One region of the Rhizobium sp. BK456 genome, then DNA from elsewhere that is predicted to be linked to it. Evidence: riboswitches for the same ligand, from Rfam matches in the RefSeq annotation. Region 1 holds a riboswitch; the other holds the start of a gene.
The links. Region 1 has a riboswitch for cobalamin ahead of bluB (5,6-dimethylbenzimidazole synthase). Riboswitches for the same ligand answer to the same signal wherever they lie in the genome.
Positions count from the first base shown of each region.

Region 2: linked by a shared signal. The riboswitch ahead of FHX03_RS20725 (ABC transporter substrate-binding protein) and the one ahead of bluB (5,6-dimethylbenzimidazole synthase) in region 1 are both predicted to bind cobalamin.

Region 1 covers NZ_JACIAO010000014.1:82,629-86,837, reverse strand. Annotated here, with positions in the region: gene FHX03_RS30095 (ribonuclease H) at 1-242, opposite strand, end outside; gene FHX03_RS30090 (DUF2865 domain-containing protein) at 396-1,487, shown strand; gene bluB (5,6-dimethylbenzimidazole synthase) at 1,491-2,180, opposite strand; cobalamin riboswitch at 2,222-2,409, opposite strand; gene FHX03_RS30080 (MFS transporter) at 2,580-3,986, shown strand; gene FHX03_RS30075 (methyl-accepting chemotaxis protein) at 4,187-4,209, shown strand, end outside.
Region 2 covers NZ_JACIAO010000007.1:201,257-205,465, forward strand. Annotated here, with positions in the region: gene FHX03_RS20715 (ABC transporter ATP-binding protein) at 1-97, opposite strand, end outside; gene FHX03_RS20720 (FecCD family ABC transporter permease) at 94-1,134, opposite strand; gene FHX03_RS20725 (ABC transporter substrate-binding protein) at 1,131-2,147, opposite strand; cobalamin riboswitch at 2,320-2,575, opposite strand; gene blh (bifunctional sulfur transferase/dioxygenase Blh) at 2,823-4,103, opposite strand.

The sequences.
Region 1 (4,209 bases):
CTGTTGATCCACATGGCGGCCCTGAGAACGGCGGTCAATTCCATGGCATTATTGCTGGAATCGTCGACGCCACCGAAGTCGGAGGCGATTTCCACCGCATCGCGATAAGCGACAAACGACCAGCCTCCATGCCCGGAACCGGGCTCATAACAACCGTCCGCGAAGAGGTGAAGGCCGTGTTGGGCTTCCGTCACGCCTGATGTCGGTGCAAAGGAAGGGATCTCGTCGGGGATGCTTGTCATTTTCACCGCGTCTCTGGCGATTGCTGGATAAGATCAGGAAAATACGCTAATATTTTCTTTGAGCTTATTAAGAGAAATCCGTTAAGGGAAAACGCGCGGCCGATTGAAGTCGCATTCGACCCACCGACCGTTTGCTCATTCCGGGACGACGCCGTGAAACGCCGAAACCTGTCTCTCGCCCTTCTCCTCGCCTTCGCAGCGCCCGCCGTCGCGCAGACCAATGCCATCTGTGAGGACCTGCGCGGCCGTCTCGCCGACCTGCCGCGCTCGATCGGCAATGGCAACGGCCCGGAAGCACGCCAATATGCCAATGCCATGGCCGAGCAGAACCTCGAGCTTCGCAAGGTGCGTAACGATCTGCGCAACTACGGCTGCACCTCGGGCAGCATGGTGGTGATCGGCGGCGAGAATGCCGATTATTGCACCGAGCTGTCGCAGGCCGAAGGCCGGATGATCGACAATATCGCTTATCTCCAGGACCGCCGCAACGAGCTGGCCGGCCGGAACGGCGCCGATGACGACCGCCGCGAACTGATGGCCGCGCTCGACAGCAACGGCTGCAACAGCGAGAACTTCTATGCGCCTTCCGAGCGCAATGCCAACGACCCTGCCCCGAGCGTCGAGGAGCAGGCGATGCGTTCGGACACTTTCATTCCGCTCGGCGGCGGAGAGGCCGATCCGCGCTACGGCCTGCCGCGGGCCGATATGCTGTCGCCGGTCAGCACCATCTGCGTGCGCAGCTGTGACGGCGGCTTCTTCCCGATCAGTTCAAACACCACCTCGGTCGATTTCGGCCGCGACGCCCAGACCTGCGCCAAGATGTGCCCCGGCATCGAAACCCAGCTTTTCTATCGCGACGTGACGAGCACGGAAGCCTCGAACATGATCTCGGTCGCAACCGGCACGCCCTACAGCGCCATGAAGAACGCCTTCGCTTACAAAAGCCGCGCGCCCGGCGAGAAAAACGCCTGTGCCTGCAATCTCACCGCCTATTACGACGAGATGCGCGGCAAGCAGGCGATAAGCCAGCCGCCGCCACAGGGCTCGATCACCACCATCCGCACCAATCCGCCGGCGAAGGATACAGCGGCCGCCGCCGCGCCGCAGCCATCGGTTCCAGAGCGTCCCTACGACCCCACGCAGAACAAGGTCCGCCAGGTCGGCCCGCAATTCCTCGCCGGCGACCAGGGCTCGATCGACCTTGCCAATCCTGCCGCACCTGGCCCGCAGCCGCAGCAGCAGTGATCGCTACCTCTCGTTCCTTCCCCAGCCATCGTGGAAGACGAGTTCCTCAAGCGGTAGCCGCTGCCGCCAGCCTTTGACCGAGAGTTCCGGCTGGTCGTAGAGCCGGTCGACGAAACCGGCGCAGAGCCAGGCAACCACTTCGATATGCTCGGGGATGCCGAGAATGGTCTTCAGGTCGGCTTCGTGAAAGATGCTGACCCAGCCAATGCCGATCCCTTCGGCGCGGGCCGCCAGCCAGAGATTCTGGATGGCGCAGACTGTCGAATAGCTGTCCATTCGCGGATTGTGCGTGCGCCCCAGCACCACGCTGCCGCTGCGGGTGGGATCGCAGGTTACGCAGATACCGAGCGGCGCCTCCACGATGCCTTCCAGCTTGAGGGAGCGATAGACCTGCCGCCGCTCGCCCTCAAACATCAATGCCGCTTCCTCGTTGGCCTTGGCAAAGGCATCGCGGATGCGCGCTCGCACCGTTGGACTTCTCACCAGAATGAAATTCCACGGCTGCATGAAGCCGACGGAGGGTGCGTGGTGCGCGGCGGTCAGCAGCCGTTCCACCACGTCGTCGGGCAAGGGCTCGGGCAGGAACTGGCTGCGAACGTCGCGCCGCGTCATGATCGCGTGATAGACGGCCTCGCGTTCGGCCAAGGAAAAACCGGACGCCACGGACAGGGCATCCTCATCAAAGGGTCGCATCGTCAAATCCCCAACAACGCAACCGCCCGCCGTCCGCGCGGGTTCGGTCTATCTTGCCAGGCCGGTCTTCTGACTTGGCGTCATCCGTCTGCCGCAGCCTTCCCGGCGAAAGCCAGTGGCATGATAAAGCGGCAAACGTCGGCCTTACAGCGTTGGGCACGTTCCGGTCTCGCACCGGATTCCCGATTCTCCCGCTTGAAAAGCGGGCACCTGACGGCGCATCTATTTCAGCAAACCGGCCCTGCGGCAAGCGACCTCATGCCGCATTCACCCGTATGTGACATCGATCGCGTGGACAGCTGTGCATCGCTGCCGTAGAACCGAACAGATCCTAACCGACGCCTGTGGCGCCGCAATTTTCCTCTTTGCACCCAGTTGCCCGTGCCCCGCCTGACACCCATGATCCTTGCGGTCGCCCTGTTCATGGAACAGATGGATTCGACCGTCATCGCCACCAGCCTGCCGGCGATCGCAGCCGATATCGGCACCTCGCCGATCGCGCTGAAGCTTGCCGTCACCAGCTATCTCGTGGCACTGGCGATCTTCATCCCGATCAGCGGCTGGATGTCGGATCGTTTCGGCGCGCGCAACATCTTCCGTATGGCGATCTTCGTCTTCATGATCGGCTCAGTCGCCTGCGCCTTTTCCAATTCGATTGCGGCCTTCGTCGTCGCGCGGCTGATCCAGGGCGCCGGCGGCTCGATGATGACGCCGGTCAGCCGTCTGCTGCTGGTCCGGGGAACGCCGCGCCACGAACTCGTCGATGCCATGGCCTGGCTGACCATCCCCGCGCTGATCGGCCCGATCATGGGGCCGCCGATCGGTGGTTTCCTCACCACCTATCTCACCTGGCACTGGATCTTCTGGATCAATGTCCCGATCGGCGTGCTCGGCATCATCCTCGTCACGCGTTTCCTGCCGGCGGTCGAGCCTCGCAGTCCACGGCCGATGGATTTTCCGGGCTTCTTCCTTTGCGGCATCGGCTTTTCTGGCTTCGTCTTCGGCCTGTCGGTGATCAGCCTGCCGGCCGTGCCTGTCATCTACGGCTATGTCACGGTGGCCGTCGGCATCCTTGCCGGCCTCCTCTATCTCCTGCATGCCCGCCGCGCGCCCTATCCGCTGCTCGATCCGAAAATGTTCCGTTATCCGATGTTCCGGGCGGCGATCCTCGGCGCCTCGAATTTCCGCATGGGCCTCGGCGCCCTGCCCTTCCTGATGCCGCTGATGCTGCAGCTCGGCTTCGGCCTGACGCCGCTGCAATCGGGCTCGGTCACCTTCGTCAGCGCGCTCGGCTCCATGGGGTCGAAATTTGCCGCTTCGCGCACCTTCAATGCCTTCGGTTTCCGCACCGTGATATCGATCACCACCTTGCTGGCGGCAATCTTCCTCGGCATCAACGGCCTTTTTACCAGGGAGACGCCGCTGCCGCTGATCATGGCCTGCCTGCTGATCGGCGGCCTGTTCCGCTCCATGGCCTTCTCAGGCGTCAACGCCATGGCCTTCGGCGATGTCGGTGAGGCCGACAGCAGCCAGGCGACCGCGATCAACGCCGTTGCCCAGCGTATATCCATGGCAATGGGTGTGGCGATCGCCGGCGGCATCCTCGAAATTTCGAGCAGCCTCCACGGCGGCAGGCTTCTGGTCTCGGATTTTCACACCGCCTTCTTCAGCGTCTCGGCGATTTCGGCGCTGGCCTGCATCACCTTCCTGCGCCTGCCGCGCGATGCCGGCGCCGAACTGACGACGCGCCGCCGCAAGCACCGCCAGGCCGAGCCGGAAGAGGCCATGGCGGAAAACAGCCCTTGATCCCGCTGGCCGCCGTTTCGCTATCCCATTCCACTTTATGATTTCTTCACACATCGAAGACAGACTGCGTTTGCGCGTTTTGGGTCGCACAGGGGACATGGGCATGAGTGCTCATGCTGCGACCGCCGGCGTGGATGCCTGTATTGATAGGCTGGTCGGAAACATATCTGACCGAGCCCGCGTTTCGAGGCCCACGCGGCATGTTCCATTTTTTGAAAACGAT
Region 2 (4,209 bases), on a different contig from region 1:
GACCGAGCACCTTGCCCTTTGCCACCGTCAGGCTGACGCCGTTGACGATGACCGTGTCGCCTGCGGCGAAACTCACCGCGTCGATCGTAATGCTCATGCGCTCCTCCGCACGCGATAGAGGATGACGGCAAAGGCCGGCGCGCCGAAGAGCGCCGTAACAACGCCGATCGGCAGGACCTGCTGTGGGATGATGATGCGCGAGACGATATCGGCGCCGACCATGTAGATCGCGCCGCCGAGTGCTGTTGCCGGCAGCAGCCGCCGATGGCCCGGCCCGACGAGGAAGCGGGCGGCATGGGGAATGACCAGGCCGACGAAGCCGATCGAGCCGACCATGCTGACGACGCTTGCCGTCATCGCCGCTGTCAGGCCGAACAGCAGGATCTGGACGCGGCGCACCGCAATGCCGAGCGAGGCCGCCGCATCCGTACCGAAGGCGAAGGCATCGAGCGCCCTGACATGGGCCATGCAGATGACGAAACCTGTGAGCGCGATCGGCACCGAGAGATAGACATCCGGCCAGCGCACGCCGCTGAGCGAACCCAGAAGCCAGAACAGGATGCCCCGCGCCTGCTCGGCATTCGCCGATGTCGTCACGATGTAGGAGGTCAGCGCAGTGAAGAGCTGCGAACCGGCGACGCCGCACAGGATGATGCGTTCGCCGGTTCCTCCCGCACCCGTCGCCAGGAAGCCGACCAGCAGAAAGGCAATGACCGCGCCGATGAAGGCGCCGCTGGAAAGGCCAAGAACACCGTAGCCGAGGCCGAGGATCATCACGCAGACGGCTCCCGTCGAGGCGCCGGCGGAGATGCCGAGCACATAGGGTTCGGCCAGCGGATTGCGCAGCAGCGCCTGCAGCACGGCGCCGCAGAGCGAGAGCGACGCGCCGGCGCTGGCCGCAACCAGCGCCCGGCTCAGACGATAATCCCAGACGATGCCCTGGTGGATGCGGCTGAGTTCGAACTGCGTTCCGAACAGCCGGTTGGAGACGGCCTCCGCCGTTGTCGCCAGCGGGATCGCGATCTCGCCGATCGAAACGGCAAGGCTGATCATCAGTCCGAGAAGGAGAAGGGCTGAAATGGTGAGCGCGGCGAGCGCCCACCATCCTTGTTGCCTGACCGACGCTGCCTTCACTGCGAGAGGCCGAAGGATTTGATGCCGTTCGCCAAGGTCTCGATGCCGTCGATCGTGCGGATCGTTGGGTTCATCGATTGCGCGTCCATCATCACGAAGTGCCTGTTCCTGACGGCATCGAGTTCCTTGGTCACGGGGTCGTTCTCGAGAAAATCGATCTTGACCTTCGGATCGTCGGCGGCGTAGCGGCGCCGGTCCATGGTGGCGAGCACGATGACGGCCGGGTTCGCCTGGGCGATGGTTTCCCAGCCGACCAGCGGCCATTCCTCCTCGGTGGTGACGACATTCCTGGCGCCGATCGCCTTCAGTATATAGGCAGGCGCGCTGTTCTTGCCCGCAATGAAGGCGTCGCCGTTGACTTCCTTGCTGGAGAACCAGAAGACGATGGGCAGGCTCTTGCCCGATGCGGCTGATATCGAGGCGACGGCATCCGCCTCGCGCTTCTTCAGCTCGGAAATCAGCGCATCGCCGCGCTCCTTCACGTCGAAGATCTCTGAGAGTTCGGCGATTTCGCGATAGATCAGCGCCATCGTGAACAGCTCCTTGCGCACACCGTCGCCGCCATCGGTGTTGACCTTGGCGACGCAATCGGCCGGCGAAAGATAGGTATTGATCCCGAGATCCTGAAACTGCTCCCGCTTGCCGACGGAGCCCTGCGCGCCGACATGCCATTCGAACTCGGCCGCCACCAGGTCGGGCTCCTGTCCGACGACGGATTCGAAGCTCGGATCATTGTCGGCGAGACGCTTTATCCTGCTGTTCGCCGCGGCATATTGCGGCAGCACGGGACCGACCCAGACGGCCGTGCCGGCGATCTTGTCGGCAAGGCCGAGCGAGAAAAGAATTTCGGTCATTCCCTGGCCGATCGAAACGATCTTCGACGGCGCCTTCTGGAAAGTCACCTGCTCACCGCAATTGGTGATGGTCAAAGGATATTGGGTGGCAGCAAGGCTCGGTGCCGCAAGGCCGATCAGCCCGAAGGCAAATGTCATGGTGGCGAGAATCTGGCGCATGAAAAACCTCGATTGAAGGAAAAAGCACGGTTATGCCGCACGCGCGGCCGAAGGCACGCTGACGCGCGCGCTAGCCGCAGGAGGCCCAATCGAGACGGATGCATGCCGAAATTCGGCGAAGGTTCAGAAGGTCAATCATGTCTGTTCCTTATCCGGGCATCCCCGCCCGGTTGATTGGATCGTGATTGACGGCAGGTCTCCTGGCTTGCGGATATAAGTCGTTCATCCGCCTTCCCGCGATATATCGCAGTGGCAGGGCCATAAGCCCTTCAGAGATGGCCAGTCGCTGGCCACAGCTGAGATGATCGACAATCCGCTTACAGTTGCGGGGGCAGCCACGGTCTCGGTCCCTACTGGGTCGTCCTCACCGTGTTCCCTATTAATCCCCTTGGAGTCATCTTCAGGGAACCGTCACCGCCAGTTACGTCGCCCGCCCGCACGACGTCAATCATTATTGCGGAAGATTGGGTTTGGTGGGCGAAATATGGAGACGGAACGTCGGAGCGCTGTTGGCCGGTATGATGCCAGCATTCTCATCCCCAGGATGGAGCTCTCTTAAGCATCCTACTATTCCCGCTGTCGTGGGCGCGGCATCCACCAACCTCCCTCATGCTGAGGTGCGCAGCCCGAACGGGCGAAGCCTCGAAGCACGCCGCAACGCTGCTCCCTGCGTTCCTACAACGCATCCAGCGGAATCTTCAGATACCGTCGCCCGTTCGCCTCCGGTTCGGGCAACCGCCCGCCGCGGATGTTGACCTGCAGCGCATGCAGCATCAGCTTCGGTTTCGGCAGCGTGCGGTCGCGCGCCTGGCGCAGCGCCACGAAGCCGGCTTCGTCGATGCCTGATATATGCGGATTGGTGCGCTTCTGGGCGGCTACCGTGCTTTCCCAGCGTGGGTGACGGCCGCCAGGCTGATAGTCGTGGCCGGAAAAGAGCCGGGTCTCCTCGGGCAGCGACAGGATCGCCTGGATCGAGTGCCAGAGAGCGCTGGCGCTGCCGCCGGGAAAATCCGTGCGCGCCGTGCCGGAATCCGGCGTGAACACGGTGTCGTGCACGAAGGCGGCGTCGCCGATCACATAGGTCACCGAGGCAAGAGTATGGCCGGGCGAGAACATCACGCGGGCTCTAAGCCCGCCGATCTCGAAAGTGTCGCCATCAGCAAACAGCCGGTCCCATTGCGAGCCGTCGGTTTCGAGTGCCGGCCAGTTGTAGATTTCCTTCCAGAGCACCTGCACGTCGGTGACATGGGCGCCGATCGCCGTCGGCGCGCCGGTCTTTCCTTTGAGATAGTGCGCGGCGGAGAAATGGTCGGCATGCGGATGCGTGTCGAGGATCCACTCGACCGTCAGCCCTTCGCTGTCGATATGCGCGAGGATGGCATCGGCATTGGCCGTTCCCGTCGCACCCGACATTTCGTCGAAATCGAGCACCGGGTCGATGATGGCGCAGCGTTTCGTTACCGGGTCTGAAACGACATATTGCACACTGCAGGTGCGGGGTTCGAAGAAAGCCTTCACGACAGCCGCCTGCCCTGCCCGCTTTTCCAGCCAGCGGCGCGCGCCGGCAAGATCGAAGCCGAGGTTTTGACCGAAGGCCTCGACGTCCCCGGGCTGCATCCGCCCGTCAAGCACCTCTCCGAGCGCATAGAGCGTCAACGCCCGGGTGCCGCTCTTGCAATGAGCGACGACCGGCCCCTTTGCTTGCATCATCGCCCTCTGGAAGGCGCGGATATCGGCCTCGGTAATCTCGGGCCCTTTCACCGGCACGAAGCTGTAGGCGAGCCCCACGGCAGCGGCAGAAGCCTTTTCCGCCGCATCGCCCGGCTGCCCCGGCTCCTCGCCATCCGGCCGGGCATTGATGACGCCGGCAAAACCGTCCGCCGCAAAAGCAGCAAAACCGGCGGCATCGGGCTGCCCCGCCACCGATATCAGCTCATTGACCCTTACGGATGTCATCGAAGCCCCCGCGCTGCCTGCATCGGCAGTATCGCATGTATATCGGTACAATCTCACAAGTATATTGCCGAGCGCAAGAATAGTCGCTTGGCACTCCGTCGCGCCT